2 regions of the Isoptericola sp. 178 genome follow, and region 2 is predicted to be linked to the other one. Evidence: predicted binding sites of a transcription regulator. Region 2 holds the regulator's gene; the other holds the start of a gene.
The links. Region 2 encodes HspR, which represses chaperone genes until heat shock. Its sites were predicted from a motif close to AAGTTGAGTCNNNNNGACTCAACTT; they were not measured.
Positions count from the first base shown of each region.

Region 1: clpB (ATP-dependent chaperone ClpB) is a predicted target of HspR. The motif match lies at 10,411-10,435, and genes of this name have one in related genera.

Region 1 is NZ_JAUQYN010000001.1:579,803-594,967, forward strand. It holds gene Q6349_RS02720 (HAD-IIA family hydrolase) at 1-195, shown strand, start outside; gene pyrE (orotate phosphoribosyltransferase) at 304-885, opposite strand; gene Q6349_RS02730 (SDR family oxidoreductase) at 909-1,682, opposite strand; gene Q6349_RS02735 (exodeoxyribonuclease III) at 1,714-2,511, shown strand; gene Q6349_RS02740 (ribonucleoside triphosphate reductase) at 2,621-4,453, shown strand; gene Q6349_RS02745 (anaerobic ribonucleoside-triphosphate reductase activating protein) at 4,443-5,153, shown strand; gene Q6349_RS02750 (septum formation family protein) at 5,200-5,892, shown strand; cyclic di-AMP (ydaO/yuaA leader) riboswitch at 6,187-6,330, shown strand; gene Q6349_RS02755 (C40 family peptidase) at 6,335-7,678, shown strand; gene clpB (ATP-dependent chaperone ClpB) at 7,761-10,361, opposite strand; gene Q6349_RS02765 (hypothetical protein) at 10,552-11,643, shown strand; gene Q6349_RS02770 (alpha/beta hydrolase) at 11,670-12,644, shown strand; gene Q6349_RS02775 (AlkA N-terminal domain-containing protein) at 12,725-14,224, shown strand; gene Q6349_RS02780 (methylated-DNA--[protein]-cysteine S-methyltransferase) at 14,221-14,733, shown strand; gene Q6349_RS02785 (hypothetical protein) at 14,743-15,165, opposite strand, start outside.
Region 2 is NZ_JAUQYN010000004.1:148,832-163,996, reverse strand. It holds gene Q6349_RS13935 (septum formation family protein) at 1-494, shown strand, start outside; gene Q6349_RS13930 (MFS transporter) at 596-1,756, shown strand; gene dnaK (molecular chaperone DnaK) at 1,926-3,815, shown strand; gene grpE (nucleotide exchange factor GrpE) at 3,812-4,468, shown strand; gene Q6349_RS13915 (DnaJ C-terminal domain-containing protein) at 4,589-5,596, shown strand; gene Q6349_RS13910 (heat shock protein transcriptional repressor HspR) at 5,635-6,093, shown strand; gene Q6349_RS13905 (DUF1540 domain-containing protein) at 6,265-6,573, shown strand; gene Q6349_RS13900 (hypothetical protein) at 6,646-7,407, opposite strand; gene Q6349_RS13895 (sigma-70 family RNA polymerase sigma factor) at 7,587-11,591, shown strand; gene upp (uracil phosphoribosyltransferase) at 11,625-12,260, opposite strand; gene Q6349_RS13885 (LPXTG cell wall anchor domain-containing protein) at 12,359-13,939, opposite strand; gene tadA (tRNA adenosine(34) deaminase TadA) at 14,226-14,657, shown strand; gene Q6349_RS13875 (sensor histidine kinase) at 14,828-15,165, shown strand, end outside.

The DNA of each region.
Region 1 (15,165 bases), on a different contig from region 2:
CGCATCGAGGCCCACTCGGAGACGACGGCCATGATCGGCGACCGCATGGACACCGACATCGTGGCCGGGATCGAGGCCGGCCTGGAGACGTTCCTGGTGCTGACCGGGACGACCGTGGAGGACGAGGTCGACGAGCACCCGTTCCGCCCGTCCCACGTCGTGGAGTCCGTCGCGGACCTCGTCGACCGCGTCTGACCCGAGGGGCGCCCGCCCCGTCACTCCACCGCCGTCTCCGCTGTGGGCATGAAATCTACGGCCCATGACCGGTGCGGGGCGGCAGATTTCATACCCACAACGCGAGGGTCAGCCGTTCAGGCCGAGGTCCTCGAGGTCGAAGAGGTAGTGGTACGGCACCCCGAGCGCCTCGATCTTCTCCCCGGCCCCGGTGGCGCGGTCGACGATCGTGGCGCAGCCGAGCACCTCGGCACCGGCCCCGCGCAACGCCTCGATCGCGGTGATCGGCGATCCGCCGGTCGTGGTGGTGTCCTCCAGCACGACGACCTTGCGCCCCGTGACGTCCGGCCCCTCGATCTGCCGCTGCATGCCGTGGGCCTTGGCCTCCTTGCGCACGACGAAGGCGTCGAGGTCCTGCCCGCGGGAGGCCGCGGCGTGCAGCAGCGCGTCCGCGATGGGGTCCGCACCGAGGGTCAGTCCCCCGACGGCGTCGACCTCGGCGGTCCCGAGCCCGACCTCCTCGAGGTGGTCCAGCAGGACGTGCCCGACCAGCGGGGCCGCACGGTGGTGCAGGGTGATGCGACGCAGGTCGACGTAGTAGTCGGCCTCCTTGCCGGAGGAGAGCGTCACCTTCCCGTGCACGACGGCGAGGTCCTTGACGAGCTGCAGCAGCTGCTCGCGGGGGGTCGGGGAGAAGTCGGCGGAAGTCACGGGTACCAGGGTACGGGGGCGCGTCAGCGGTAGTGCCCGACGGCGCGCACCGCCCAGCGGGGCATCGCGCGCAGCAGCGCGGCGGCCGCCTTGTAGCGCACCGAGGGCGTGGAGATGACGACGCCGCGGCGCACGTCCGCGAGCGCCTCGGCCGCCACGTCGGCGGCGTGCAGCCAGGCGCCGTCCGGCAGGACCTCCGTGCTCAGGCCGGCACGGTCGTGGAACTCCGTGCGGGTGAAGCCGGGGCAGAGCACGGTCGCGGTGACACCGGTCCCCTTCAGCTCGACGGCCAGCCCCTCGGTGAAGGTCCGTACGTAGGCCTTGGCGGCGGCGTAGCTGCCGCCCGCCGTCAGGGCCGCCACCGAGGCGACGTTGAGCACGGCACCCCGGCCGCGCGGGACCATCTGACCGACGGCGGCGTGGGACAGCACCATGACCGCCCGGACCATGACGTCGACGGCGTCGAGCTCGATGTCCAGGTCCCCGGCGACGAACCGCTGCGCGGGGGCGAAACCGGCGTTGTTGACCAGCAGGCCGACCGGACGGCGGTCGTCCTCCGGGTCCGCGCCGGTCACGGTGAGCCGCTCGGCGACCCGGGTGACGTCGTCGTGGCGCGCCAGGTCCGCCTGGATCACCTCGACGTGGACACCGGCCGCGGCCCGGATCTGTCCGGCGACGCGGTCGAGCCGCTCGCCGTCACGGGCGACGAGGACGAGGTCGTGGCGAGCGGTGGCGAGCTGCCAGGCGATCTCGAGTCCGAGACCGGCGGTCGCACCGGTGACGAGCGCAGTACCCATGACGGCACTCTATGTGTCCTAGGGTGCTCGCGTGCGCATCGCCACGTGGAACGTGAACTCCGTCCGCACGCGGCTGGACCGCGTGCTGGCCTTCCTGGAACGGTCCGGGACGGACGTGCTGGCCGTCCAGGAGACCAAGTGCCGGGACGACCAGTTCCCCCACCGGGCCTTCGAGGAGGCGGGGTACGAGGTGGCGCACACCGGCTACCACCAGTGGAACGGCGTGGCCGTGGTCTCCCGGGTGGGTGTCGAGGACGTGGCGACGTCGTTCCCGCACCAGCCCACGTTCGCCAAGCCCGACGAGGAACCGCGTCTCGAGGCCCGCGCCCTCGGGGCCACCTGCGGCGGCGTGCGGGTCTGGTCGCTGTACGTGCCGCACGGCCGCGCGCTGGACGACCCGCACTACGCCTACAAGCTGGCCTGGCTGGAAGGCCTGCGCACCGACGCCGAGCAGTGGCTGGCGGCGGACCCCGGGGCGCAGCTCGCCCTGCTCGGCGACTGGAACGTCATCCCCCGCGACACCGACGTCTGGGACGTCACGGCGTTCGAGGGCAGGACCCACGTGTCGGCCGCCGAGCGGGCGGCGTTCGAGGCCTTCGGACCTGCGGGGTACACGGAGGTGACGCGCGAGCACCTGCCCGCGCCGCACACGTACACCTACTGGGACTACCAGCAGCTCGCGTTCCCGCGGGACAAGGGGCTGCGCATCGACTTCGCGTACGCCTCGCCGGCGCTGCGCGACCGGGTCACCGGTGCGACGGTCGACCGGGGCGAGCGACGCGGCAAGGGCGCCAGCGACCACGTGCCGGTGATGCTCGACCTGGTCTGAGGCGCCGAGGTGACGGCCGGTCCGGATCGATGTCACGCCGGCCGCCGCGGCGTGTCGGGAGGGCCCCCTCCCTCGCCTCGCTAGGCTCGTGAATGTCTTCACAAGCCTGATGCGAGGAGTCGCCGTGGGTACGCAGATCGATGCCTCCGCCGCCGTGGGCGAGTACGTCGCCCGGGCCGACTGGCGGGTGCACGCCAACGCCAACCAGGGCTACTCCCTCGGTGGCCTCGTCCTGAACGTCGCGGGCAAGACGATCGCGAACTACTGGCTCGACGAGGTGTTCTCCCCCGAGCTGGCCGCCGCGCACCGGCAGGGCGACCTGCACGTCCACGACCTCGACGTGCTCGGCGGCTACTGCGCCGGGTGGTCGCTGCGCCAGCTGCTGTCCGAGGGGTTCGGCGGGGTCGCGGGGGCGGTCGCCTCCTGGCCGCCCCGGCACCTGAGCTCGGCGCTCGGGCAGATCGTCAACTTCTTCGGCACGCTGCAGAACGAGTGGGCGGGGGCCCAGGCCTTCAGCTCCTTCGACACCCTGCTGGCCCCGTACGTCCACGTCGACCGCCTCAGCCAGGCCGAGGTCACCCAGGCCCTGCAGGAGTTCGTCCACAACCTCAACGTGCCGTCCCGCTGGGGCACCCAGACGCCGTTCACCAACCTGACCTTCGACCTCACCTGCCCGCCCGACCTCGCCGACGAGCACCCCGTCGTCGGCGACGACGTCCTCGACGTCACCTACGGCGACCTGCAGGCCGAGTCCGACATGATCAACCGGGCGTTCGTGGCCGTCATGTCCGCCGGGGACGCCGCCGGCCGGGTGTTCACCTTCCCGATCCCGACGTACAACATCACGCCGGACTTCGACTGGGACTCCGAGATCTCCGAGGAGATCTTCGAGATGACCGCGCGGTACGGCACGCCGTACTTCCAGAACTTCATCAGCTCCGACCTGAACCCCGGCGACGTGCGCTCGATGTGCTGCCGCCTCCAGCTCGACCTGCGCGAGCTGCTCGCGCGCGGCAACGGGCTGTTCGGGTCCGGCGAGCAGACCGGCTCGCTCGGCGTGGTCACGATCAACTGCGCCCGGCTCGGGCACGTCCACGGCCCGGACCGCGAGGCGCTGTACGCGGCGCTGGACCGCCTCGTCGACCTCGCCGCCGACGGTCTCGAGGCACGCCGCGAGACGGTCCAGCGGCTCATGGACGGCGGGCTGTACCCCTGGACGCGGCGCTACCTCGGGACGCTCGACGCCCACTTCTCCACCATCGGCGTCAACGGGGTCAACGAGATGATCCGCAACGCCACCGCCGACACCGAGGACATCACCACGCCGGCCGGGCACGCCACGGCCCTCGAGCTGCTCGACCACCTGCGCACGCGCCTCGTCGAGATCCAGGAGCGCACGGGCCACCTGTACAACCTGGAGGCGACCCCTGCCGAGGGCACGACCTACCGGTTCGCCCGCGAGGACCGCGCCCGCTACCCGGGGATCCTGCAGGCCGGGACCCCGGAGCAGCCGTACTACACGAACTCCACCCAGCTCCCGGTCGGCTTCACCGACGACCCGTTCGAGGCACTCGCCCGCCAGGACGAGCTGCAGCGGCGCTACACGGGCGGCACGGTGCTGCACCTCTACCTGGGCGAGCAGATGTCCGGCGCCGAGTCGTGCCGCCTGCTCGTGCGCCGTGCCCTGGAGAACCACCGGCTGCCCTACCTCACGGTGACGCCGACGTTCTCGATCTGCGCCACGCACGGCTACCTCGCGGGCGACGTGCGGTCCTGCCCGACCTGCGGCGCCGGGACCGAGGTGTGGACCCGGGTGATGGGGTACTTCCGCCCCGTGGCGTCCTTCAACACCGGCAAGCAGGGCGAGTACGCCGAGCGCGTGCCGTTCCGGGAGCCCGCGGCCTCCCGGGAGCCCGCGGCGGTGACCGTCGATGTCGCCTGACGCGCCGGCCCGGGCACCGCTGCGCATCGCCGGCTTCGTGCCGTTCTCGACGGTCGACCGGCCCGGTCGTCTGGTCGCCACCGCGTTCACCCAGGGATGCCCGTGGCGGTGCACCTACTGCCACAACCCCTCCCTGATCGACCCCCGGCGGCGGCCCGGTGCGACCTGGTCGGAGGTCCTCGAGCTGCTGCGCAAGCGCCGCAGCCTCCTGGACGGCCTGGTGATCTCCGGCGGTGAACCCACCCTCCAGCCCGGCCTGGCGGACGCCTGCCGCGACGTCCGCGACCTCGGGCTCGAGGTCGGCGTGCACTCCGGCGGCCCCTGGCCGACCCGGCTCGCCCGCGTGCTGCCCCTGGTGGACTGGGTCGGCCTGGACATCAAGGCGGTGCCGGACCGGTACGAGCTCGTCACCGGAGCGGCACCGTCCGGGCGGGCGGCGTGGGAGTCGGCCCGGCTCGTGGTCGAGTCCGGGGTCGACCACGAGATCCGCACCACCGTCGACCCCACCGTGCACACCCGCGAGGACGTCCTGGCGATCGGCGCGCGCCTCACCGCGCTCGGCGTCCGCCGGTGGGTGCTGCAGGAGGCGCGACCGGACGGCGCACGGGCCGGGTGGGTGCGCCGCCTGGACCGCCGACGGCTGTCCGACGTGCTGCGCGAGGACGACCTGCCGGGCGTCGAGCGCCGCGTGGGGGTCTGAACCGCCCGGACCCGGAAGGAGCGCCCGGCTCGGTAGGTTGGCTCCCATGACCGAGCGCCCCGAGGACGACCTCTCCTTCGCCTCGCCCGGCCCGGAGGCGTCCGGCCCCGCCCCGGACGGGACGCGGGGTCCGGCCCGTCCCTCCCCCGGCCCGGCACCGACGGGCGCGTCGGACCGCCGGCCGGTGGACCCCGGGGCCCGCTGGGGCGTCCCCGGACCCACGCCGGCCGAGCGCGCCGCGGCGCGGCGCCGGGCCCGGATCTGGGTGCTGTCGGTCCTCGCCCTGATCCTGCTCGTGGTCGGCGGCGCCGTGGGGGCCTCCTACCTGACGACGAGCACGCGCGAGGAGGCGTGGGAACCCGTCGCGGCCGACGTCACCGCGCCGGAGACCGTCAACGCCGTGCAGCTCGTCCTCGGCTCGTGCCTCGCCGAGGCCCCGACCGACGGCGCCGTGGGACGCGTCGAGGTGGTGCCGTGCGGCGAGCCGCACGCGGCCGAGGTGGTCGGGCGCACCGACGCGTCGGCGGACGCCGTCTGGCCCGGCGCGGACGAGGCGGCGGCCCGCACCGCGCGGGGCTGCACCCCGGACCTCCTGGGCCCGCAGGCGCGCGCGGACGACTCCACACGGGTCGAGCTGGTGGTCTGGGCGCCGAGCGAGGAGTCCTGGGCCGCCGGGGACCGCACGGGGCTGTGCGTGGCCGTCGTGGACGGCACGCGGACCGGCTCGCTCCTGGACTGAGCGGCCGGGAACGTCATCGGATCGGTGCCCGATCTTCACCTCCCCGGCACCCCGGATGGGTCGATCGCCCGATCCCGGCCCTCGGTCGACGGCCGTTTCCGACGGTTCCGGCGCGCCGTGTCCGTCATGTCGGACAGCGTCCCGCCGCCGGATCCCTTCACACCGCCTCCACCATCGGCGCAGGAGGTGACCGTTATCTGACCGTGACCTCCGACCGTTTCGGGGCTAGCGTCCTGTCGTCGCCCGGAGACCGGGCGGCGACCGGCCCGGTGCCCAGTGCTGCCGACGGGACGGCCCACCGGAGCACCGACGGCAGCAGCGGGAGACCCAGGTTCTTCGGGTGACGTCAGCGCCACCCTCGGGGTGAAGCCGTCCATCGGCGGCAGGCCACCACTTCTCGGCCTAACCCGACAGCTCATCTCGCCGGCTGGAGGAGTACCCCATGTCCACACCCTCGCTGGATGCTGCGCGCCCGCAGGGTGCCGTGCGCACCCCCAGGAAACGCCACGCCGCCGTCGCCATGACGCTCACGGCGGCCCTCGCCGGCGGCACGCTGGTCGCCGGCGCCGGATCGGCCGCCGCCGACGACGCGCTCACGACCACCACGGACGAGACCGTCGCCGACGAGACCACCTCGGCCGGCACGACCACCACGGACGCGACCGACACGTCGGTCTCCGACGGCACCGCGACCCCGACGCCGGAACCCGTCGTCGAGGACACCGCGTCGCCCGAGCCGACGACCACCACGGACGGGACGACCACGACGCCGACCGAGGAACCGGCCGCCGAGGACACCGGCACCGCCACCGAGGAGCCCGTCGTCGTGAGCACGACGCCCGACGTCTCGGTGTCGAAGTCCCGCAGCACCGGCCGCAAGGGACAGGGCCACACCCGCCCCCGCTACACGGTCCGCGCGACCGCGGACGGCGAGGCGTTCGCCGGCCGGGTCCGGCTCTACGTCCAGGGCACCAAGGTCGCGGTCAAGAGCCTCGACGGGGACGGCACGATCCACTTCCGCCCCGGGTTCTCCCACTACGACGTCGGCCGCAACGGCATCCGCGTCGTCGTCGCGCCGGCCGCCTCCACCGGGTTGGAGCAGGTGACGAAGCACCGCAGGGTGTGGATCAAGCCCAAGGCGACGACCAACATGTACGTCTCCAAGAGCCGTCACACGGCCACGAAGGGCAAGTGGCACACCCGCCCGAAGTACACGGTGAAGCTGCGCAAGTGGGGCGAGCCCGTCCAGGGCCGGGTGCGCCTGTTCATCTCCGGCGACAAGGTCGCCGTGAAGAAGACCAACAAGTACGGGGTCGTCCGGTTCCGGCCGGGGCTCGGCAAGTACGACCTGGGCAAGAACAGGATCCGCGTCGTCGGGGTGCCGGCCCGGGCCGAGGGACTCAAGAAGTCGACCAAGTACCGGAAGGTCCACGTCAAGCCGAAGATGACCCGCGGCCAGAAGGTCGTCCGGGTGGCCCACAACTACATCGGGCACCGGTACTCGTGGGGCGGCACGTCGCCCGCCACCGGGTTCGACTGCTCGGGGTTCACGTCCTACGTGTACAAGAAGGCGATCGGCAAGACCCTGCCGCGCTCGTCGTCGGCCCAGGCCTCCCTCGGCACGCGCGTCTCGCGCAGCAACGCCCGGCAGGGCGACCTGGTCTACTCGCCGGGGCACATCGGGATCTACGCCGGCAACGGCCGGATCATCGAGTCGGCCCGTCCGGGCGTCGGCGTGGTGAAGCGCCAGATCTGGCAGAGCAGCCCGCGGTTCATCCGCATCTGACCGGCACCGGTCCGGGCGCCGCGAGCGCCCGACGGCCCCGCCTTCCGCACGGAGGGCGGGGCCGTCGTCGTCCCGGCGACGATCAGGCCAGCGAGAGCCCCTCGGCACCCTCGACGCGGTCGACGACGACGGTGTCCCCGTCGGCCGTCTCGCCGGACAGCAGCCGGCGGGCCAGCCGGTCGCCGATCTCGCGCTGGACGAGCCGCCGCAGCGGGCGGGCGCCGTAGGCGGGGTCGTACCCCTCGACCGCCAGCCACCGGCGGGCGGACGGCGTCACGTCGAGCGTGATGCGCCGGTCGGCCAGCCGCTGGGCGAGCGCCGCGACCTGCAGCTCGACGATCCGTCCCAGCTCGTCGAGGGACAGCGCGTCGAAGAGGACCACGTCGTCCAGCCGGTTGAGGAACTCGGGCTTGAAGGCCGTGCGCACCGCCGTCATGACGCTCTCGCGCTTGGCCTCCTGGTCCATCACCGGGTCGACGAGGAACTGCGAGCCGAGGTTCGAGGTCAGCACCAGGATGGTGTTGCGGAAGTCGACGGTGCGGCCCTGGCCGTCGGTGAGGCGACCGTCGTCGAGCACCTGCAGCAGGATGTCGAAGACCTCGGGGTGGGCCTTCTCCACCTCGTCGAGCAGCACCACGGAGTAGGGCCGGCGGCGCACGGCCTCGGTGAGCTGCCCGCCCTCCTCGTAGCCGACGTACCCGGGGGGTGCGCCGACCAGCCGCGCCACCGAGTGCTTCTCGGAGTACTCGGACATGTCGATGCGCACCATGGCGCGCTCGTCGTCGAAGAGGAACTCGGCCAGGGACTTGGCGAGCTCGGTCTTGCCGACACCGGTCGGCCCGAGGAACAGGAAGGACCCGGTGGGCCGGTCGGGGTCCGCCACCCCGGCCCGCGAGCGCCGCACGGCGTCGGACACGGAGCGCACCGCCGCCTGCTGCCCGATGAGCCGCTCGCCGAGCACGTCCTCCATGTGCAGGAGCTTCTCGGTCTCCCCCTGGAGCATGCGGCCGGCGGGGATGCCGGTCCAGGCCGAGACGACCTCGGCGACCTCGTCCGCCCCGACCTTGTCGGCGATCATCGGCGTCTCGTGCGCCGCCTCCTCGGCCGCCTCCTCGGAGGCCTCGGCCTGCTCGGCCTCGACGAGCTCGCGCTCGACCTGCGGGATCTCCCCGTAGAGCAGGCGCGCGGCGGACTCGAGGTCGCCCTGGCGCTGCAGGCGGTCGGCCTCGGTGCGCAGCTCGTCGATGCGGGCGCGCAGGTCGCCCACCCGGTTGTGGCCGGCCTTCTCGGCCTCCCAGCGCGCGGTGAGGGCGGCGAGCTCCTCGCGGCGATCGGCCAGGTCGGCGCGCAGCTTCTCCAGCCGGTCCCGGGAGGCCGTGTCGTCGGAGTCCTTGAGGACGACCTCCTCCATCTCCAGCCGGGTGACGGCGCGCTGCAGCTCGTCGATCTCCACCGGGGAGGAGTCCATCTCCATGCGCAGCCGGGAGGCGGCCTCGTCGACCAGGTCGATCGCCTTGTCCGGGAGCTGGCGCCCGGAGATGTACCGGTCGGACAGCGCCGCGGCGGCGACCAGCGCGGAGTCGGCGATGGTGACCTTGTGGTGGGCCTCGTAGCGCTCCTTGAGGCCGCGCAGGATCGCCACCGTGTCCTCCACGGAGGGCTCGCCGACGAACACCTGCTGGAACCGCCGCTCCAGGGCGGGGTCCTTCTCGATGTTCTCGCGGTACTCGTCGAGCGTGGTGGCGCCGACCATGCGCAGCTCGCCGCGGGCGAGCATCGGCTTGAGCATGTTGCCGGCGTCCATGGCGCCCTCGCCGCCGGCGCCCGCGCCGACCACGGTGTGCAGCTCGTCGATGAAGGTGATGACCTCGCCGTCGGAGGCGGTGATCTCCTCCAGGACGGCCTTGAGCCGCTCCTCGAACTCGCCGCGGTACTTGGCCCCGGCGACCATGCCGGCCAGGTCGAGGGCGACGAGCCGCTTGCCCTGCAGGGAGGTGGGCACGTCCCCGGCGACCACGCGCTGGGCCAGCCCCTCGACGACGGCCGTCTTGCCGACACCGGGCTCGCCGATGAGCACGGGGTTGTTCTTGGTGCGGCGGGACAGCACCTGCACGACCCGGCGGATCTCGGCGTCCCGGCCGATGACCGGGTCGAGCCGGCCGTCCCGGGCCTGCTGGGTCAGGTCGGTGCCGTACTGCTCCAGGGCCTTGTAGGTGCCCTCGGGGTTGGGGCTGGTGACCTTCCCGGAGCCGCGGACGGCGGGCAGGGCAGCTCGCAGCGCGTCCGCGGTGGCGCCGGCGTCGGTGAGGGCCTGGGCGGCGGCCGAGCGGCCGGCGGCGACCGCGATGAGCAGGTGCTCGGTGGAGACGTACTCGTCGCCGAGCGCCTCGGCCTCCTGGGCCGCGGTGCTCAGCACGGTCTGCATGGCGCGGGACGGCGAGGGCTGGGCCACGCCCTCACCGCTGGCGGTGGGCAGCGCGACGAGGGCCGCGCGGGTCTTCTGCCCGATCTGCTGGGGGTTGGCACCGACCGCCTCGAGCAGACCGACCGCCACCCCGCCGGTCTGCTGGAGCAGCGCCGACAGGAGGTGGGCCGGCTCGAGCTGCGGGTTGCCGGCCGCCGATGCCGACTGCACGGCGTCGCCGATCGCCTGCTGCGACATCGTCGTGAACTTGGTGTCCATGGATCCTCCGGGTCCGGGGTCGTGATGACTGCTGAGGTCAACCTCCGCAGAGTTGAGTCTATTCCGCTCAACTTTGCGTCGCCACGCGAGGGTCGGCGCTGATGGGACGTCGCCCGGCACCGCGGGTGAATCCTGCCGGGCGACCCGGGGCCGGGGTGCCGGTCCCCGCCCGGTCGGCGATGCTGGAACGGTGAGGACCACCACGCCCGTCCACGCGCCCGCCACGAACCGCCCCCGTCGCCGGCACCCGCTGCGGCGCGCCTCCGTCGCGGCGCTCGCGACCGTCGGCCTGCTCGCCCTGGGCGGCTGCATGAAGGTCGACTGGGACATGACCCTGCACGAGGACGACACCGCGTCCGGCACCGTGATCATGGGTTTCTCCGACGAGCTCGCCGAGTCGATGGGCATGGACCCCCAGGAGCTGTGGGACATGTCCAACGAGGGGGGCGACTCGTTCACCGAGGGCATGCCCGAGGGGTCCACCGAGCAGCCGTACTCGGACGGCGAGTACACCGGCGTGGAGGTCACGTTCACCGACCAGCCGATCTCCGAGATGGCCGGCGGCGCGGAGGACGAGCTCTCCGTCACCCGCGAGGGCGACGAGTTCGTCGTGGACGGCGTCTTCGACCTCAGCGAGGACGCCGCGGACATGGGGGACACCGGCGACCTGCCCGAGGGCCTCCTCGACAGCTTCGACATGCGCATCGCCGTGACCTTCCCCGGCGAGGTCACCGAGACCACGGGCGAGGTCGAGGGGACCACCGTCGTGTGGACCCCCACGTTCGGCCAGGTCACCGAGGTCTACGCCCGCGGCTCCGCGGTGGGCGACGGCGCGGCAGCCCCGGAGGAGGGTGCCACCGACGAGCCCACCGAGGACGCCGACGAGGGCACCACCGGCACCGGTGACGACGTCGCCGACGCGGCCCAGCAGGACGACGCGGGCTTCCCCTGGTGGATCGTCGGCCTGGTGCTCGGCCTGGCGGTCCTGGGTGTGGTGGTCGCGCTCGTCGTGCGCAACAACCGGCGGCCGGGTCCACCCGCCGCGGGGGCACCCGGGAGCGGCCCGGCGCCCTACGCCGCCGGCGGCGTCCCGCCCGGGTACGGTCAGCCGCAGCAGCAGGCACCGCCCGTCGTGCCACCGCAGCAGACCGCACCGCAGCCCTACCCCCCGCCGTACCAGGGACCCGCGCAGCAGCCGCCGGCAGGTCCGCAGCAACCCCCGGCCGGCCCCCAGCAGCCTCCGCAGGACCCGGACGGCACCCCGCCCGCCGCTCCGCGCTGACCCTCCGTGGCCGCTAGCCTCGGGCCATGACGCAGCTCGAGGACGGCACGGCCCCCACGCCCGGCACCGACTGGCACCCGGACCTGCTGGGCGACGGGTTCGAGGCCCGGACACTGCACCTGCCCGACGACGCGACGGCCACCCTGGTCCGCCACACGCCGTCCGTGGCCCCGCAGGGCGCCCCGGCACGGGTCGCCGTGCTGGTCGTGCACGGCCTGGCGGACTACTTCTTCCACCCCCACGTGGCCAGGGCCCTGGCGGCGGCCGGGTTCGCGGCCTACGCCGTCGACCTGCGCGGCCACGGACGATCCTGGGACGCCCACGCCGCCGCCGGCCGGGACCCGAACCAGGAACCGGACCTCGCGGTCCACGCCGTGGATCTCGACGCGGCCGCCGACGCCGTCCGCGCGGCCGGGCACGAACACCTCGTGGTCATGGCCCACTCCACCGGCGGCCTCGTCGTGCCGCTGTGGGCGTCGGCCCGCCCGGGACGCGCCGACGCGCTGGTGCTCAACAGTCCGTGGTTCGAGCACCACGCCCCTGCTCCCGTGCGGTGGGTCTCCGCCGCCGTCGCCGAGGCGGTCGCCCCGCTGGCGCCCCGGGCCGTGCTCGGCCATCTCGACGATGCCTACCCCCGCGCCCTGCACCGCGCGCACGAGGGGGAGTGGGACTTCGACCCCGCGTGGAAGCCGCTCGAGCCGTTCCCGGTGCGGGCCGCCTGGTTCCGCTCCGTCCGTCGGTCGCAGCGACGTCTGGCGCGCGGGCTGGACCTGGAGATCCCGGTGCTCGTGGTGACCTCGGACCGCACGACCCGCACCGAGCACCTGAGCAGCGACACGGTGCTCGACGTCGACCAGATGCGCGCGATCGCCCCCCGGCTGGGGGACGACGTCAGCCTCGTCACGATCCGCGGCGGGATGCACGACCTCGCGCTCTCGCCCTCCCCCGCGCGCGAGGAGTACCTGCAGGTCGTCGTCGACTGGATCCGCGCCGCCGTCTGAGGCCCGCCCGCACGCGGGGTCCCATCGTCGTGTCCGATTCCCGCTAGCCATCGTGCCGCCCGCCGGGTGACGATGACGCCATGACCGACGAACGGGCCGAGCGCTACCGCGCCATCGCCGCGCGCGACGCACGGTTCGACGGCCAGTTCGTCACCGCCGTGCGCACCACCGGCATCTACTGCCGGCCGTCCTGTCCCGCCCGCACGCCCAAGCCGGAGAACGTCACGTTCTACCTGACCAGCGCGGCCGCGCACGACGCCGGCTTCCGCGCCTGCAAGCGGTGCCTGCCCGAGGCCACCCCCGGCACCCCCGCCTGGGACGTGCGCCGGGACGCCGCGGGCCGCGCGATGCGGCTCGTGGCCGACGGCGTCGTGGACCGCGAGGGCGTGGCCGGGCTCGCCGCACGCCTGGGCTACAGCCCCCGCCACCTGCACCGGGTGCTGCGCACCGAGCTCGGCGCGGGCCCCCTCACCCTGGCTCGCGCCCAGCGCGCCCAGACGGCGCGCACCCTGCTGACGGGCACGGACCTGCCCGTGGCGGACGTCGCCTTCGCCGCCGGGTTCGGCAGCATCCGCCAGCTCAACGACACCGTGCGCGCCGTGTTCGCCACCACGCCCACGGAGCTGCGGCGACGGCGTCCGGCACCCGTCGGCACCGCGACGGCCGGGGACCGGGTCCACCTGGACCTCACCCTGCCGGTGCGCGAGCCGTTCGACGCCGCGGGCACGGTCGCCTACCTGGCGGCCCGCGCCGTCGCGGGCGTCGAGACCGCCTCGCTCGACGGCCCCACCGCCCGCTACGCCCGCACCCTGCACCTGCCGCACGGCCCGGGTGCCGTCGCGGTCACCGCCGGGCCCCCCGTCGGACCCGGCCGGCTCGCGGCCCACCTGGAGCTGTCCTCGTGGCAGGACGTCGCCACCGCGGTCGCCCGGCTGCGCCGGCTGCTGGACCTGGACGCCGACCCCGTGGCCGTCGACACCGCGCTGGCCGACGACCCCGTCCTCGCCCCGTCGGTCGCCGCCCGCCCCGGGGCCCGGGTGCCGGGGGCCGTGGACGCCCACGAGATCGTCGTCCGCGCCTGCGTGGGACAGCAGATCTCCGTGGCCGCCGCCCGCACGCACCTGGACCGGCTCACGTCGGCCGCCGGCACGCCGTACCCGTCGACGATCGACGGCCTGGACCGTCTCTTCCCCACCGCCGCGCAGGTGGCCGCCGACGACGGGACGCACCTCGCGCTGCCCGCCCGGCAGCGCCGCACCGTCGTCGACACGGCCCGCGCCCTGGCCGACGGCACCCTCACCGTCGACGTGGGCGCCGACACCGCCGACCTGCGCGCCGCCCTCGAGGCCCGGCACGGGATCGGCACGTGGACGTCGGGCTACGTGGCCCTGCGGGTCCTGGGCGACCCCGACGTCTGGCTGGACGGGGATGCCGCCCTGCGGGCCGGGGCCCGCGCCCTGGGGCTCCCCGACGACGCCTCCCTCGCCGCCCGGGCCGACCGCTGGGCCCCGTGGCGCTCGTACGCCGCCCGGCACGTGTGGCAGGCCGCCGCACCCCGCTCTGGAAGGAACACCCCATGATCGCCGCCACCACGCTCGACACCCCCGACGGAGCGTTCACGCTCGTCGCCGATGACGGCACCGTCCTGGCCTCGGGCTGGACCGACGACGTCGACGCGCTGGTCGGACTCGTCCACCCGGACCTGCGCCCCACCGCCGTGACCGAGGTCGACCCGGGGCACGCGGCGGTCTCCGGACCGGCCGCGGCCGTCGCCGCGTACTACGCGGGCGACCTCGACGCCGTCGGCCGCGTCGCCGTCGTCCAGCGGTCCGGCCCGTTCCGCGAGCACGCCTGGCAGGTGCTGCGCCAGGTGTCGCCCGGCGCCCCGGTCACCTACGCCGAGTACGCGGACCGGGCCGGGCGCCCGGCCGCCGTCCGGGCGGCGGCCGGGGCGTGCGCGCACAACGCGGCGGCCCTGTTCGTCCCGTGCCACCGGGTGCTGCGCAGCGACGGCACGACGGGCGGCTTCCGGTACGGACCGGCGGTCAAGGAGTCGCTGCTGGCCCGCGAGCGCTCCGCCGCCGGCTGACCGGGGCCGTCAGCCCAGGTCCTCCGGGGCGAGGAGGAACTCCGACTCGTCGGCGATCTCGCCGCCGACGGCCGCGTGGATCGCGGCGGCGACCTTGGCCACCAGGTCGGCGGCCCGCTTGCGGGCGACCACCAGACCGGCCTGCGGGAACTCCATCTGGGCCTCGAACTGGTCCGGCGGGTCCCACACGACGCGGTAGCAGATCGCCCCGGCGGCAGCCCACGGCAGCTCCTTGACCAGCAGCGGCAGCACCTCGTCGCCGCTGACCTCCACCGTGACCCAGCCGTCGTGGCCGAGGTCGATCGTCAGCCCGTAGCCGTCCAGGACGACGGGCGCCTGCAGCGCGGCGATGTCGAAGTCGTCCGCCCGCGCGTGCACCTCACGGCGCAGGTCCGGGTCCATCTTCTCGCCCGGGTACAGCGGCTTGTCGGC
Region 2 (15,165 bases):
TCGGCGGGGGAGCGGTGTTCGGCGACACCGTGGAGACCAAGGACCGGGGTGCGCTCCGGGCCGGAGACTGCCTCGACCTGACCGAGCCCGAGGCCCCGGAGGCAGCTTTGGGGCAGGTGGGTGTGCTCGACTGCGACGAACCGCACACGGGTGAGGTGGTCGAGACGGGGGCCTGGCCCGTGCTGGTGCTGGACGACGCTCCCCGGGATCCCGTCGAGTACCCCGGTGAGTCGGAGCTGGCCAGGCGCGCCACCGCGTCGTGCCGCCAGCAGGACCTGTCGGTCGAGGGCGGGTATCGCGTGGACGTCGTCGCGGTGTACCCCACCGCCGCCGCCTGGTACCAGTTCGACGACCGGGCGTTGGCCTGTCTCGCCTACGTGACGTCGGGCTACGCCGGGTCGGCCGAGGGTTCTCAGGAATGGGCCCCGGTCCCGGTCACGGGGTCGCTGGCGGATGACACCGTGGCTGTGGTCGATACCCCGACGGACGGATGACAGGTCTGTGCGCGACCTGTTCCCCTTGTCAGGAGCAGCCACGGCTGGTGGGCTGGAACCGGGCCGCGTGCGAGAGACCGGCTCGCGGCCGGGAGGCACGCATGACTGTCGGACCGTGGCACGTCGGACTGGCCGGGATGTCGATCATCGGGGTCTCCTTCGGGTTCGCCCGTTACGGCTACGGACTGTTCGTCCCGGTGTTCGAGGACGAGTTCGGCCTGTCGACCGAGACGCTCGGACTCGTCTCGGGTGGTAGCTACGCGAGCTACCTGCTGGCACTGCTGGCGGGCGGCGTGCTCGCCGCCCGCTTCGGCCCGCGGCTGCCCGTGGTCCTGGCCGGGGCGTGCGCGACCGTCGGGATGACGCTCATCGCCCTGGCCCCGCACGCCGGTGTGATGGCGACGGGTGCACTGCTCGCCAGCACCAGTCCGGGGTGGGCGTGGGCGCCCCTGTCGGACGCCGTCTCCCAGCTGGTCCGTCCGCGGAGCCGGGACCGGGTCCTGTCCGTCGTGAGCACCGGAACCGCCGTCGGGCTGGCCGTGGCGGGACCTGTCGCGCTGGTCGCCGGTGGGTCCTGGCGTCTCGCGTGGATCGTCTTCGCGGCCCTCGCCCTCGGAAGCATGCTGTGGAACGCGCGGCTGCTGCCCACCCAGCCCTACCGGCGGACGGCCACCCGACGTCGGGCCGGTGGGCCGGGCTGGCGGTGGTTCGTCAACGGTGACTCGTGGCCGCTCCTCGCGGTGGCGCTCCTGTTCGGGGTGTCGAGCGCGTTCTACTGGACGTACGCCGCCGATCTGGCCCTGGACCGGGGCCTGCCCGAGTCCACGCGGTCGGTGCTGTGGGCGTGCGTCGGCGTCGTCGGGGTGGTCGGCCTCGTCACGGGCGACCTGGTGAGGCGGTTCGGCCTGCGGCGGATCCTGTTGCTCGCACTGGCTCTGCTGGCCGGTGCCATCGGGCTGCTCGGGCTGTTCCCGGGCACCTGGTCGGGGGTCGTGGCCTCCGGTGCGCTCTACGGGCCGGGCTTCATGATGATGTCGGCGCTGCTCGCGGTGTGGAGCGGGCACGTCTTTCCCGAGCGACCCTCCGCCGGCTTCAGTGCGACGCTCCTCGCGTTGGCGGTCGGTTCGATCATCGGCCCCGCGGCGCTGGGACTTCTCGCGGGGTCGACGGACATGGCCGTGCAGTTCCTGGTGGCCGCCGCCGTCACGGTGGTGGGCATGGCCTGCGCCGTCCCGGCGACCAGGCGGACTGCGTCGATGTGAGGCGCTTCACCGTCGGCGAACATGTCCTCCGACCTGTGGGAATATCGCCGCTCCGTGCAAGGTTGAGTGAGGCAGACTCAACTTCGTCCCTCTCGACTGGACAGCCGCCGGGCGGCGTCTTACGTTGAGTGCAGACGACTCAACCCCCGCACGAACAAGGAGTGCCAACATGTCCCGAGCTGTCGGAATCGACCTCGGCACCACCAACTCGGTGGTCGCCGTCCTGGAGGGTGGCGAGCCCACCGTCATCGCCAACGCCGAGGGCGCCCGCACGACCCCGTCGGTCGTCGCGTTCTCCAAGACCGGCGAGGTCCTCGTCGGCGAGGTCGCCAAGCGCCAGGCCGTCACCAACGTCGACCGGACCATCTCCTCGGTCAAGCGCCACATGGGCACCGACTGGTCCACCGAGATCGACGACAAGAAGTACACCGCGCAGGAGATCAGCGCCCGCATCCTGGGCAAGCTGAAGCGCGACGCCGAGGAGTACCTGGGCGAGCCCGTCACCGACGCGGTCGTCACCGTCCCGGCGTACTTCAACGACGCCGAGCGTCAGGCCACCAAGGACGCCGGTCAGATCGCCGGCCTGAACGTCCAGCGCATCGTCAACGAGCCGACCGCCGCCGCGCTGGCCTACGGCCTCGACAAGTCCAAGCAGGACGAGCTCATCCTGGTCTTCGACCTCGGTGGCGGCACCTTCGACGTCTCCCTGCTCGAGGTCGGCAAGGACGACGACGACTTCTCCACCATCCAGGTCCGCGCCACCTCCGGTGACAACCGCCTCGGCGGCGACGACTGGGACCAGCGCATCGTCGAGCACCTCATCAAGCAGGTGAAGAACACCGAGGGCGTCGACCTGTCCAAGGACAAGATCGCCCTGCAGCGCCTGCGCGAGGCGGCCGAGCAGGCCAAGAAGGAGCTCTCCTCCGCGACGAGCACCAACATCTCGATGCAGTACCTGTCGATGAGCGAGAACGGCCCCGTCCACCTGGACGAGAAGCTGACCCGCGCGCAGTTCCAGCAGATGACGCAGGACCTGGTCGACCGCACCAAGGAGCCGTTCCACGCCGTCATCCGCGACGCCGGCATCTCCGTCTCGGAGATCGACCACGTCGTGATGGTCGGCGGTTCGACCCGGATGCCGGCCGTCGCCGACGTCGTGCGCGACCTGACCGGCGGCAAGGACCCGAACAAGGGTGTCAACCCGGACGAGGTCGTCGCCGTCGGCGCCGCGCTGCAGGCCGGTGTCATCGGCGGTGAGCGCAAGGACGTGCTGCTCATCGACGTCACCCCGCTCTCCCTCGGTATCGAGACCAAGGGCGGCGTGATGACCAAGCTCATCGAGCGCAACACGGCCATCCCGACCAAGCGCAGCGAGATCTTCTCCACCGCCGAGGACAACCAGCCCTCCGTGGCGATCCAGGTCTTCCAGGGCGAGCGCGAGTTCACCCGGGACAACAAGCCGCTGGGCACCTTCGAGCTCACCGGCATCGCCCCGGCCCCGCGCGGCGTCCCGCAGATCGAGGTCACCTTCGACATCGACGCCAACGGCATCGTGCACGTGTCCGCCAAGGACCGCGGCACCGGGACCGAGCAGTCGATGAAGATCACCGGTGGCTCCGCGCTGCCGCAGGAGGACATCGACCGCATGGTCAAGGACGCCGAGGAGCACGCCGAGGAGGACAAGAAGCGTCGCGAGGAGGCCGAGACCCGCAACCAGGCGGAGTCCTTCGCCTACTCGATGGAGAAGCAGATCGCGGACAACCGTGACAAGCTTCCCGCCGACGTCGTCTCCGAGGTCGAGGGCGACATCGCCGCGGTGAAGACCGCCCTGGAGGGCGAGGACGCCGAGGCGATCAAGTCCGCCTACGAGAAGCTCGGTGCCTCCTCGCAGAAGATCGGCGAGGCGCTCTACTCGGCCGAGCAGGCCGCGGGTGCGGACGCCGGCACCGCCGGCACCACGGCGGGCGACGCGCCGTCGTCGGAGTCCGAGAGCTCCGACGAGGACGTCGTCGACGCCGAGATCGTGGACGACGAGGACGAGAAGAAGGACTCCCAGTGACGTCCGACGAGACGCAGGGCACCCCCGAGCCGCCGGAGAACGGCGGCTCGGGGGACTCCCCCTTCCACTTCACGGACAAGCGCAAGGTCGACCCCACCACCGGCGAGAAGCGCGAGACGCCCGAGGGCGCCCCCGAGACCGACGAGGCCGCGGCGTCGTCCGGCGAGGGCGACCCCCTGGAGGCGCTCGACTTCGAGCCGGTCGGCGAGGCCGCCGAGGACTCCGAGCTGCTGCAGGCCAAGGCCCAGGCGGCCGAGAACCTCGACGCGCTCCAGCGGGAGCGCGCGAGCTTCACCAACTACCGCAACCGGGCGCTGCGTGACCAGGAGGCCGCGCGGACCCAGGGCACGCAGGACGTGCTCGCGGCGCTGCTGCCCGTGCTCGACGACATCGAGCGGGCCAAGTCGCACGGCGAGCTGTCCGGCCCGATGGCGGCGATCGCGGAGAAGCTCGACGCCTCGCTCGGCAAGTTCGGCATCGAGCGGTTCGGTGCCGTGGGCGAGGAGTTCGACCCGACCGTGCACGAGGCGCTCATGCACAACACGGACGCCGAGGCGACCGCCACCACGGTGAACCTGGTGGTCGAGCCCGGTTACCGCATCGGTGACAAGGTGGTCCGCGCCGCCCGCGTGGGCGTCGTCGGACCGGAGTAGCCGCACGACGCCGGCTTCGTTCGGCAGTTCGTGCCTCGTTCGGCAGCCTGAGCTGCCGAACGAGGCACGAACTGCCGAACAGCGGCCGCGGCTCGTGCACGTGCAGCAGAAAGGAACGTCGTGACCGGCCAGGACTGGATCGAGAAGGACTTCTACGCCGCGCTCGGCGTTCCCAAGGACGCCGACGAGGCGGCCCTGAAGAAGGCGTACCGCAAGCTGGCGCGCCAGTACCACCCGGACCAGAACCCGGGTGACGCCGCCGCCGAGGCGCGGTTCAAGGAGATCGGCGAGGCCTACGCGGTGCTCTCCGACCCCGAGCAGCGGAAGCAGTACGACGCGCTGCGCTCCATGGCCGGCGGCGGCGCCCGGTTCGCCGGAGCGCCCGGTGCGGGTGGCGGCCAGGCCGGGTTCGAGGACATCTTCAGCTCCATGTTCGGCGGCGGTGCCGGCCGGGCGGGCGGCCCCGGAGGCCCCCGGGTCCAGTACCAGCAGACCGGCGGCGGCTTCGAGGACATCCTCGGATCGATGTTCGGCGGGGGCGCGGGCGGACGCCCGGCCGGGTTCGGCGGGCCCCAGCGCCAGAAGGGCGCCGACGTCGAGACGCGGGCCACGCTGCCCTTCCGCGCGGCGGTCGAGGGCACGACGGTCGAGCTGACCGTCGACGGCCGGAAGATGACCGCGCGGATCCCCGCCGGGGTCCACGACGGCCAGAAGATCCGGCTGCGCGGCAAGGGCCGGCCCGGCATGAACGGTGGCCCGGACGGGGACCTGCTCATCAAGGTGCACGTCGAGTCCCACCCCGTGTACGCGATGGACGGCGCGAACCTGCGCATGACGCTGCCGGTGACCTTCGCCGAGGCGGCGCTCGGCACGACCGTCGAGGTGCCCACGCTGTCGGGCGAGACGGTGCGTCTCAAGGTCGCCGCGGGCACGCCGTCGGGCCGCGTGCTGCGGGTCAAGGGTCGTGGCGTGGCGACGGCGAAGCGCACCGGCGACCTGCTGGTGACGATCCAGGTCGTCGTGCCGCAGAAGCTCAGCAGGTCGGCGAAGCAGGCGCTGGAGGAGTTCGCGGCACAGGTGGACACCGGCGACGTGCGCGCGGAGCTCGGCGCCCAGGCCGCCCAGTAGGCACGCACCGGTAACCTCAGGGCGCGAGGGAGGTCGAGATGGTCACCGACGACGCACCGGTGCTGACGGTCTCGCAGGCCGCGCAGCTGTCCGGCATGCACCCGCAGACGCTGCGCCAGTACGACCGGCTCGGTCTGGTCGTGCCCCGGCGCGCCCGCGGGCGCGGGCGCCGCTACTCCCGGCGCGACGTCGCCCGGTTGCTCGAGGTGCAGCGCCTCGCCCAGGAGGAGGGCATCAACCTCGCCGGGATCAAGCGCATCCTCGACCTCGAGCACCAGGTCGGCCAGCTCGAGCGACGGCTCTCCGAGCTGGCGGGGCTCATCGCCGCGCGGGACGAGGCGGAGGGTCGCGTCTTCGCCGCCGGCACGGGTGGTGACGTCGTCGCGGTGCCGCTGGGCCGCCGCGTGCGACGCTCGGAGCTGCGGCTCGACATCGACCCGCGGCGGGAGCGGGGCGGTGCACTGGTCCTGTGGCGTCCCTCGCGCGACCGCGGGTGAGGCGACGGCGCCGACCGCGGAATTTGGAAATGCCGTCCTTTCGCAATTCACGAATCGCTCGGTAAGCCTCCCCTGATCTTTCGAGGTCGCCTTTGGTTTCTCGGCAGGAATGTCGAGACGCGCCTATCATCGAAATGGTTCGGCGATGATCCAGCGACCCGAGGAGCGGCCATGACCACGCTGATGGAGATGCCCGAGGTCACCGAGTGTTCGGTGGAGGGCTGCAGCTACAACCACGACCACGACTGCCACGCGGGTGCCGTCACGATCGCCGGGGTCCCCGGTGACGCCGCCTGCGCCACGTTCATCCCGCTCGGCACCAAGGGCGGGCTCGACAAGGTCGTCGCGCACGTCGGCGCCTGCCAGCGCATCGACTGCGTCCACAACAAGGACCTCGAGTGCGGCGCCTCGGCGATCCGCGTCGGGTCCGGTCCGCAGGACGACCACCACGCCGACTGCCTCACCTTCACCGAGGCCTGAGCACGCCGCGCAGCACGACCAGAGCCCCGGACGGGAGATCCGTCCGGGGCCCTCGTGTCGCGGTGCGGGCCGTCAGCGCCGCAGGTGCTCGAGCAGGTCGAGCGCCGCCTCGTGGTCACGGGGCAGCCGCTCCATCCACACCCGGACCGGCCGACGCATCGTCTCGGAGACCCCGAGGATCTGGGCGTTCCGCTCGATGATGCGACGCACGCCCTGGGACAGGCGCGGGATGTCCGCCGACCGCTCGCACAGGACGGCGAAGACGCCGTCGCTGAGGGACGCCATCGGGTGCCCGCCGCCGAACACCTGGTCCAGGGTCCGCCCCACCGACGCGGCGCGTGCCATGCGTTGCCAGGGGTCCAGCGCCTCGACGGCCACGTCCACCACGACCAGGCAGTGGGACTCGGACGCCTCGACGCCGTCACGTTCCGCCCGTCCGTAGGTCTCGCGCAGCCGCTCGCCCAGGTAGTCCCCCGTCGGCAGGCCGGTCGCGGGATCACGGACACCGCTCAGGGCGGGCCGGCGCTCCCGTCCCAGCGCCCAGCCCAGGGCCGATCCGCGGACCGCGTCGACGTCGACCGGGGAGCCCACCGTCCGGAACAGGCAGGCGACGTCCTCCAGCGTCTCGTCCAGGGAGATGCCGGCGGCGCTGCGGGCGTTGCCCAGCCGGTGCGCGGGGGCCTCGGGCGAGCGGCCCTCGATGATGGCCTCGACGACCGCGTCCACGGCCGGGTGGTACCAGTCGCCCGGGCGCAGCCAGACCTCCGTCAGGCTCGTGGTGCGCCAGCGTTCGCGCGTGGCGACGGCGACGGTGTCGCCGGGCGGCAGGCTCATGCTGATGTGACTCTCATGGCCCCCCACTATGACGCAGAAACCCGCGACGTGTGCGGGTGAAACCGGCCCGGATCAGCCCGCTCGGCCGGGCGGCGACGTGCACGGGGTACGGATAGAGTGTGAGCGTCCCGTGTCGACGCGGGTGCAGAGGCCGACAACCGGGCGAGAAGCGGACGAGTGTGACCGACGTCTACGTGGGATCGGACGGATCAGCTCCCAGCGACGGCGAGCTGATCCTTGAGGTGCGCGGAGGCAGCCTCGAGGCCTACGGCGCCCTCTACGCACGGCACAGCGGCGCCGCCCGGGTCCTGGCGCGCCAGTACGTGCGGTGCGACGGCGACGCCGACGACGTGGTCTCCGACGCCTTCCAGCGGGTCCTCGGCGTGCTGCAGCAGGGCAACGGACCGGACACCCACTTCCGCGCGTACCTGTTCACCGTCGTGCGCCGTCTCGCCGCCGACCTCGCCCACGGCGCGCGCCGCACCCGGCCCACCGACGACGACGGGACCTTCGAGGACGCGATGGGTCCCTCCTCGTCCCCCGAGGACCCCGCGCTGGCCGGGTTCGAGAGCTCCGTGGTCGCCCGTGCCTACGACGGCCTCCCCGAGCGCTGGCAGGCCGTGCTCTGGTACACGGAGGTCGAGGAGCTCTCACCCGCCCAGGTGGCGCCCATCCTCGGGCTGACGCCGAACGGGGTCTCGGCCCTGGCCTACCGCGCCCGGGAGGGGCTGCGGGTCGGCTACCTGCAGCAGCACCTCTGCGGCGACCCCGCCGACTCCTGCCGGGCGGTGAACCCCCTGCTCGGTGGTTACGTGCGCGGCGGGCTCGCCCGCCGTGAGGTCGCCAAGGTCGACCGTCATCTCGAGGTGTGCCAGGACTGCCGGACCCTCGTGCTCGAGCTCGGCGACGTCGCCCACGGCATGCGCGCCGTCGTCGCGCCCCTCGTCGTCGGCCTCGCCGGGACCGCGATCCTCGGTGCGCTCCCGCTGGGCACCGCGACGATCGGCGCGGGCGCGGCGGCGGGTGCCGGCGTGGGAGCCGGTGCCGCGGGTGCAGGGGCGACGGCCGGGACCGTGGGGACCGGGGCGACGGCCGGGAGCGCGGGCGCCACGGCCGCCGGGGCCTCGACCGTCGCCGGGACCTCCACGGCCGCCGGTGCGGGTGGGGCCGCGGCCGCCGGCGGGGCCGGAGCGGCCGGCGCCGGAGCAGCCGGCGCCGGAGCAGCCGGTACCGGTGCCGCGGGGGCCGGCGCCGGAGCGGCCGGTGCGGCCACCGCGGGCACGGCCACCGGGGCGGCCGCCGGCGGATCGGCCGTCGGCGGAGCGGCGGCAGCCGCCGGTGCCACGGCAGGGGCTGGTGCCGCCGGCGCCGCGGGAGTGTCCGGGGCGGCTGTCGTCGCCTCGACCGGCGCCGTGGCCGCGGCCACGGTCGGGGTCGTCTCCGTGCTCGGGGTGATCAGCGACGCCGACGCCGCGCAGGAGGTCCCGGACGGCGCCCCGGTGGCGGTCGAGGCGTCCCCGTGGCCGTCGGCGGACGCCGAGGGGCGGGCCGACCCGTCTCCCGGCCCGGACCCGCAGGAGGACCCCACCGACCCGGCGAACCTGCCGTGGCTCGCGGACGACCCCGGCATCCCGGTGCCGGCCGCGGTCAGCGTCCATGTGCCCGACGCCGACGCCGAGCTCCGGCCCCGCGCGACCGACTACCTCACCGTCCAGGTCTCCAACCCCGGAGGGCTCCCGGCCGTGGACGCCCACGTGCGGCTCACGTTGCCGGCGGGCATGCAGCACGCTCCGTCCTCGGCCATCCAGGGTGCCGGCGGCACCGTGCCGCGTCCGCTGACGGTCGAGACCCTGCCGTGCACCGCGACCGCGGAGCCGCAGCGGGTGCTGTGCCGGCTCGGCACGATCGACGCCGACGAGCAGACCACGGTGCGGGTGCCCGTCGTCGTGCGGGACGGCGGGTCCTACGACGTGATGGCGGAGGTCTGGGCGGAGGGCCTGGAGGTCCGCCGGCTGGCTCTGCCGCCGACCCGCGTGGGCTCGTTCGGCCCCGAGCTGACGACGCGGGCCGCCGACGCCGAGCTCGCCGCCAACCCGGGTCTGGGCACGGTCCCGTTCTCGGTGCGCAACACCGGCGACCAGCCCACCGGCGACGGGTGGGCCGTCCGCCTCCGGGTGCCGGCCGGGCTGGTGCCGCACTCCGTCACCGGCGGGCTGGACTGCGAGCCCTCGGCCGGCGGCGCCGGGGTCTGGTTCTGCTCGGGTGCCGTGCTGCAGCCGGGGGAGGCCGTGGACGCGGCCGTGAGCGTCGTCGTCGACGGCAGCACCGAGGCCGGTGCGTATACCGTCGACGTGGAGCCCGTCGCCGCCGACGACGGTCCGACGATCGCCGCCGCGTCCTCGGTGGGCGTGCCGGAGGGCTGGGCCGGGGTGCTCGCCGGGGTCGGTGGGGTGCAGGCCTCCTGCCGTGCCACCGGCGGCGTCGGCGTGGCCGACGCCGTGGTCTCCGGCACCTACACCAACACCACCGGCTGGACGGTGACGGTCGCGCTCGCCGCCGCCGGGTCGACCGCGACGGAGCGCCCGGTGCTGGTCCCGGGGGCGCGGGCCACGCTGACCGTGCCCGACGGGCTGCGGGTACCGGCGGGCAGGGCGACCTGGACGGTGTCGACCGTTGTCGCCGGGGAGACGTACAGCCGCGTCGTGGCCTCGGGCGCCCACGGCGCGGCCGAGTGCTACGACCCCCGGTGGGAGGTCGAGACCACCGCCGAGGCCGTCAACGTCGAGGGGCGGGTGAGCGTCCGGGGCACCATCGTCAACCGCGGTGACGAGCCGATGCAGGCGGGGATGTCGGCACTCGGTCGGGAGGCCGACCGGGTGCGGCTCGGTGCCGGCGAGAGCAGCACCTTCACGGTCCCGACCGGCAGCACCGCGACGGACGCCGGCCGCGTGACCTTCGACCTGTACCGCTGGGTGCTCGACGTCGACGGGGACGAGCCGGTCGTCGGGGTCGTGCCGGCCACCGCGCCGACGGCGACGTACCCGGCGGCGGCGATCGCCCCCGCCGTGGGCAAGGTCGTCCCCGCGGGTGCCTGCCGGTTCGACCCGGCCGCGGAGGTGTCGACGGGCACCTTCACCGTGCCGCTGGACAACTCGGCCTCGACGCTGCCGGTGGTGTTCCGGGTCGAGCTCGGCGACCGGTTCGAGCAGCTGCGCCTCGGGGGCGGGGAGTCCGCGAGGTTCGAGGTCGAGGTCCCGTGGGGGACCGACGAGGCCGTGGTCAGCGCCGACGGACGGAGCCTGGTGACCGTCGACGTCGGGTTCGCCGGGTGCGCGACCGCACCCGCTTCGCCGGACGTCGACGTCACGGCCGCCGCCCGGTGCGAGGACGGTGACGCGCGGCTGGTGGTCGACGTCCGTGAGCGGGACGGCCACGACTGGCGCGCGACGCTGCTGCGCGACGGCGACGAGGTCGCGGCCCGCGACCTGGCGGCCGACGGTGCCGTCCGGTTCGTCGTCGACGCCGACGGCGCGCGCCTCGCCGCCGGGGAGGTGACGGTCAGCCTGACCCGGAGCGTGGAGGGCACCTCGACCACGGTCCGCCGGACGGTCGAGCACGGAGGCACCCGCTGCGTGGTGATCGCCCCCTCCGCGTTCCTCGACGAGGGGTCCCTCGAGACGGAGTCCTCCGGCGACGGGACGACCTCGTGGCGCGAGGTCGGGGTCGTCCTGGACAACACCGGCTCGACCGTGGAGGTCGACTTCCGCGTCGAGGGTCCCGGGGGCGACACCGAGGTGACGGTGCCGGCACGCGCGACGCGGACCACGGAGGTCCAGCGGGTCGACGGCCGACAGGGGGGACGCTGGACGGTCTCCACCGAGACGTGGTCCACGACGCTCGACGTCGCGGCGTTCACGGGGGCCGAGGCCGGCTGGTGCGCCGAGCCGATCGGCTGGGGCCAGCGCTACGCCACCGGTGAGGTGCGGTCGTGGAACGGCGTCGACTACCGCTACCGCGGCGTGAGCGGCGACGAGGGGGACCCCCCGGGGCAGGTGGGGCGGTCCGAGCGCAACGGACGGGCGCCGGGCGGGACCGACGGCAGGTTCGACCGGTCCGAGCGGACCGAGACCTGGGCCGGCGGCTGGTCCCGCTGGGAGCAGGTCGGCGACTGCGAGGAACGCTGAGCCGGCCGGCGGGCGGCCGGCCGACCCCGGTGCTCAGACGACGCCGTAGAGGCGGTCTCCCGCGTCACCCAGGCCGGGCACGATGAACTTGTGCTCGTTGAGCCGCTCGTCGACCGCGGCGGTGACGATCTGGACGTCGGCGCGCTCGCCGATCGCCTCCTTGACGACCTCCAGGCCCTCCGGCGCGGCCAGCAGGCACACGGCCGTCACGTCGCGCGCGCCCCGCTCGAGGGCGTAGTCGATCGCTGCCACGAGCGTGCCGCCGGTCGCGAGCATCGGGTCCAGGAGGAAGACCTGCCGGTCGGTCAGGTCGTCGGGCAGACGGTTGGCGTAGGTGACCGCCTCGAACGTCGACTCGTCGCGCTGGAGCCCGAGGAACCCGACCTCCGCCGTCGGCAGCAGTCGCGTCAGGCCGTCGAGCATGCCGAGGCCGGCCCGCAGGATCGGGATGACGATCGGGCTCGGGTGACTCATCCGGACACCGGTGGTCGTCGTGACCGGCGTGCGGATCTCCTTCTGCTCCGTCCTGACGTGCCGGGTCGCCTCGTAGGCGAGCAGCGTCACGAGCTCGTCGACCAGCAGCCGGAAGATCGGCGACGGTGTCGACTCGTCACGCAGCACGGACAGCTTGTGGGCGACGAGCGGGTGGTCGGCGATGTGCAGGCGCATGGTCACACGGTACCGGTCGCGCCCGGGCGCGGACCGCACGGCGGCGGGCCCGGCCGGTCGTGCCGGCCGGGCCCGCCGGGTCCCGCGTGCGGTGCCGGTCAGCCCTGCCGGAGCCGGCGTCGCACCAGGAACAGGCTCGCACCGGCCGCGACCAGCAGCGCGGCGACGGTGATGGCGATGCCGACCGCAGCCCCGGTGCGGGGCAGCTCGGCGTCCGGTGTGCCGTCCGCCACGGGCACCGGTCCGTCCGCCTCGTCGCCGCCGCCCGCCGGGGTCCCGCACCCCTCGGACGGGGGTGTGACGTCGACGACGGCGGGCTCGCCGGGACCAGCCCCGAAGCTCACGCGCAGGGCGTCGCCCGGAGCCTGGCCGGGCCACGCGAGCCGACCCGCGAGGGGCTGGTCGGTGAGCTCGACGGCGGACCCGTCCTGCGCCAGGAACGTCACGGTCAGGGGCCTCGCGTCCTCCGGCTGCGCGCCCTCGGGCAGGGCGACGTCGTAGACCAGGACGGCTTCACCCGCCTCGCAGACGGCGGTGACGTCGCGGGGTTCGGGAGCGCAGGTCGCGTCGGTGAAGGTCACCAGGTCCCGGGGGTACAGGGCCGTGGTGGCGCCGACCGCGGTGTACCCCTCCGGCAGCTCGCCGAACGTGCTGCCCTCGGCGGCCTCGGCGACCACGCCCTCGTCCGTCGTGGTGTAGGTGACCTCGACGCCGTCGCGGGGGGCGACGAGCTCGTCGCCGGCCGTGCCGCAGAGGTCGACGGGCGTCGGGGGCTCGGGCACCACGACGACGGGTCCGTCGTCGTCGCACCCTGTCCGGGAGAACTCGAAGGTCCACGACGTCGCGGCCCCGTCGGCGAGCAGCACGTCCGCACCGGGGGTCGCGGTGACGGTGGCCTGCGAATGGTCGTCGGCCCAGGTGACCGAGTACTCGGCCAGCTCGGACTCGGGAAGCTCCACGCGGCCCTCGGTGTCGCACGCCTCGACGGGTGCCGGCTCCGGCAGTGTCACCGGTTCCGCGACGTCGCACGGGGGCACCGTCACGAGGTCGTCGAGGTCGTCGTGCCGCCAGTCGACGAGGTGCCCGGCGAACCCGCCGTCCGGCCAGACGATCCGCGTCGGGATCTCGAAGCCGTCGCTGACGTCGGCGACGTCCTGCTGGACGCCCCAGCCCGTGCCGCAGACGTCGGCGGGGAGGTTCTCGACGGGGAAGTCCTCCTCGTCCCAGAAGCTGTGCCCGTCGCGCTGGACGAGCAGCTCCTGCGGGCCGGAGTTGTGCCATGCGGCCGGCTGGTCCGGGTGCACCTTCTCGTAGAGGTACAGGCCGGTGACGAGACGCTCCTCGGGGGCGGCCTCGGCGGCACAGGGCGTCGTCTGCCCCGACCACTCCCGGTCCCACTGGTCGTCGTCGAGCGCATCCACGGCGACGTGCCAGGTGTGCGCGACGGAGCCGTCGTGGTCGAAGGACGCGGCGTACCGGGAGGTGAACCCGGCGTCGTCCAGGATCTCGTCGTCCACGGTGACGGTCACGCGGGCCCCGTCGTAGTACCGCAGCTCGACGTCGAGGCCGTCGCACGTGGCGGTGACGTCGGGGGTGTGGGCGGAGGCCGGTGCCGCGGCGACGAGCAGGCTCCCGAGAGCCAGCGTCGAGGTCGCGATGCTCGCCAGCAGTCGTCTCACGATGATGGTGGTCCCTTCGGCAGGAGGTCGAGCGCGCGCGGTGGCGCGCCCGATGTGGTGGGGGAACGATGCTCATCCCATCACCGGACCGGCCGAAAAGGAACAAAGATGACAATCCTCTGAGGGTTTTCACCCGCTGCCACCGGTGCGGCGGGCCGCCTCTACGCTGGTCGGGGGACGACGACGAGGAGCAGCCGTGGACGAGCGTGGCCTGGCCCTGCCGTGGGCCGACGATGCCTTCCCGCCGCGCACGCTGAGCGAGCGTCGCGTCGTGTGGGACCACCTGATGGGCCTGGCCCTGCACGAGGCGACCCACGCCCTGGCGACGGACGACGTGCCCGTCGGTGCCGTCGTCGTCTCCCCGGACGGGCGGCTGCTCGGCCTCGGGCACAACCGCCGCGAGCAGACCGGGGACCCCACGGCGCACGCCGAGGTGCTGGCGCTGCGCCAGGCCGCGGCGAGCTGGGGGGAGTGGCGGCTGACCGGCTGCACGCTGGTGGTGACGCTCGAACCGTGCGTGATGTGCGCCGGGGCGCTGGTGGCGGCCCGGGTGCAGCGCCTCGTCCTCGGCGCGTGGGACCCCAAGGCGGGGGCGACCGGCTCGGTGTGGGACATGGTGCGCGACCAGCGGTCCCTGCACGAGGTCGAGGTGATCGCGGGCGTCCGTGCCGAGGAGTGCGGTGCCGTGCTGCGGGAGTTCTTCGAGGCGCGCCGCTGACCGCGCCCGATCGCTGTGGGTATGAAATCTGCAGCTCTGGAGCTCTCGAGGCTGCAGATTTCATGCCCACAGCGGTGTGGACGGCGAGCCGTGGGGTCGGGACAGCCCGACCATGAGGACGTGGGTCCACCGCATTCCGCGCCGGCACGCGCCTGCCTAGTGTCGAGGACATGACCAGCACACCTGCGGCACCGCGCGACACCGCGCCGGCCGTCACGAGCCTGCCGGGGCTGCTGCGTGCACCCTGGGCGGGGGCCACCTGGCGCGGCCTCGCCCAGCTCGCGCTGGGTTACCTCTGGCTCGTCTCCGTGGGCCTGGTGGTCTTCGACCTCGTGCTCGTGGCGGCCTCCCTCGTGCCCGCGCTCGGGCTCGGCCTCCTCCTGCTGCCGCCGGCCCTGTGGGTGGCCCGGTGGTTCGCCACCGCCGAGCGTGCTCGCCTCGCCGCCCAGACCGGCGTCGTGCTGCGCGACCCGGGACGGCGGCGCCCGACCCGGCCCGGCTGGTGGGG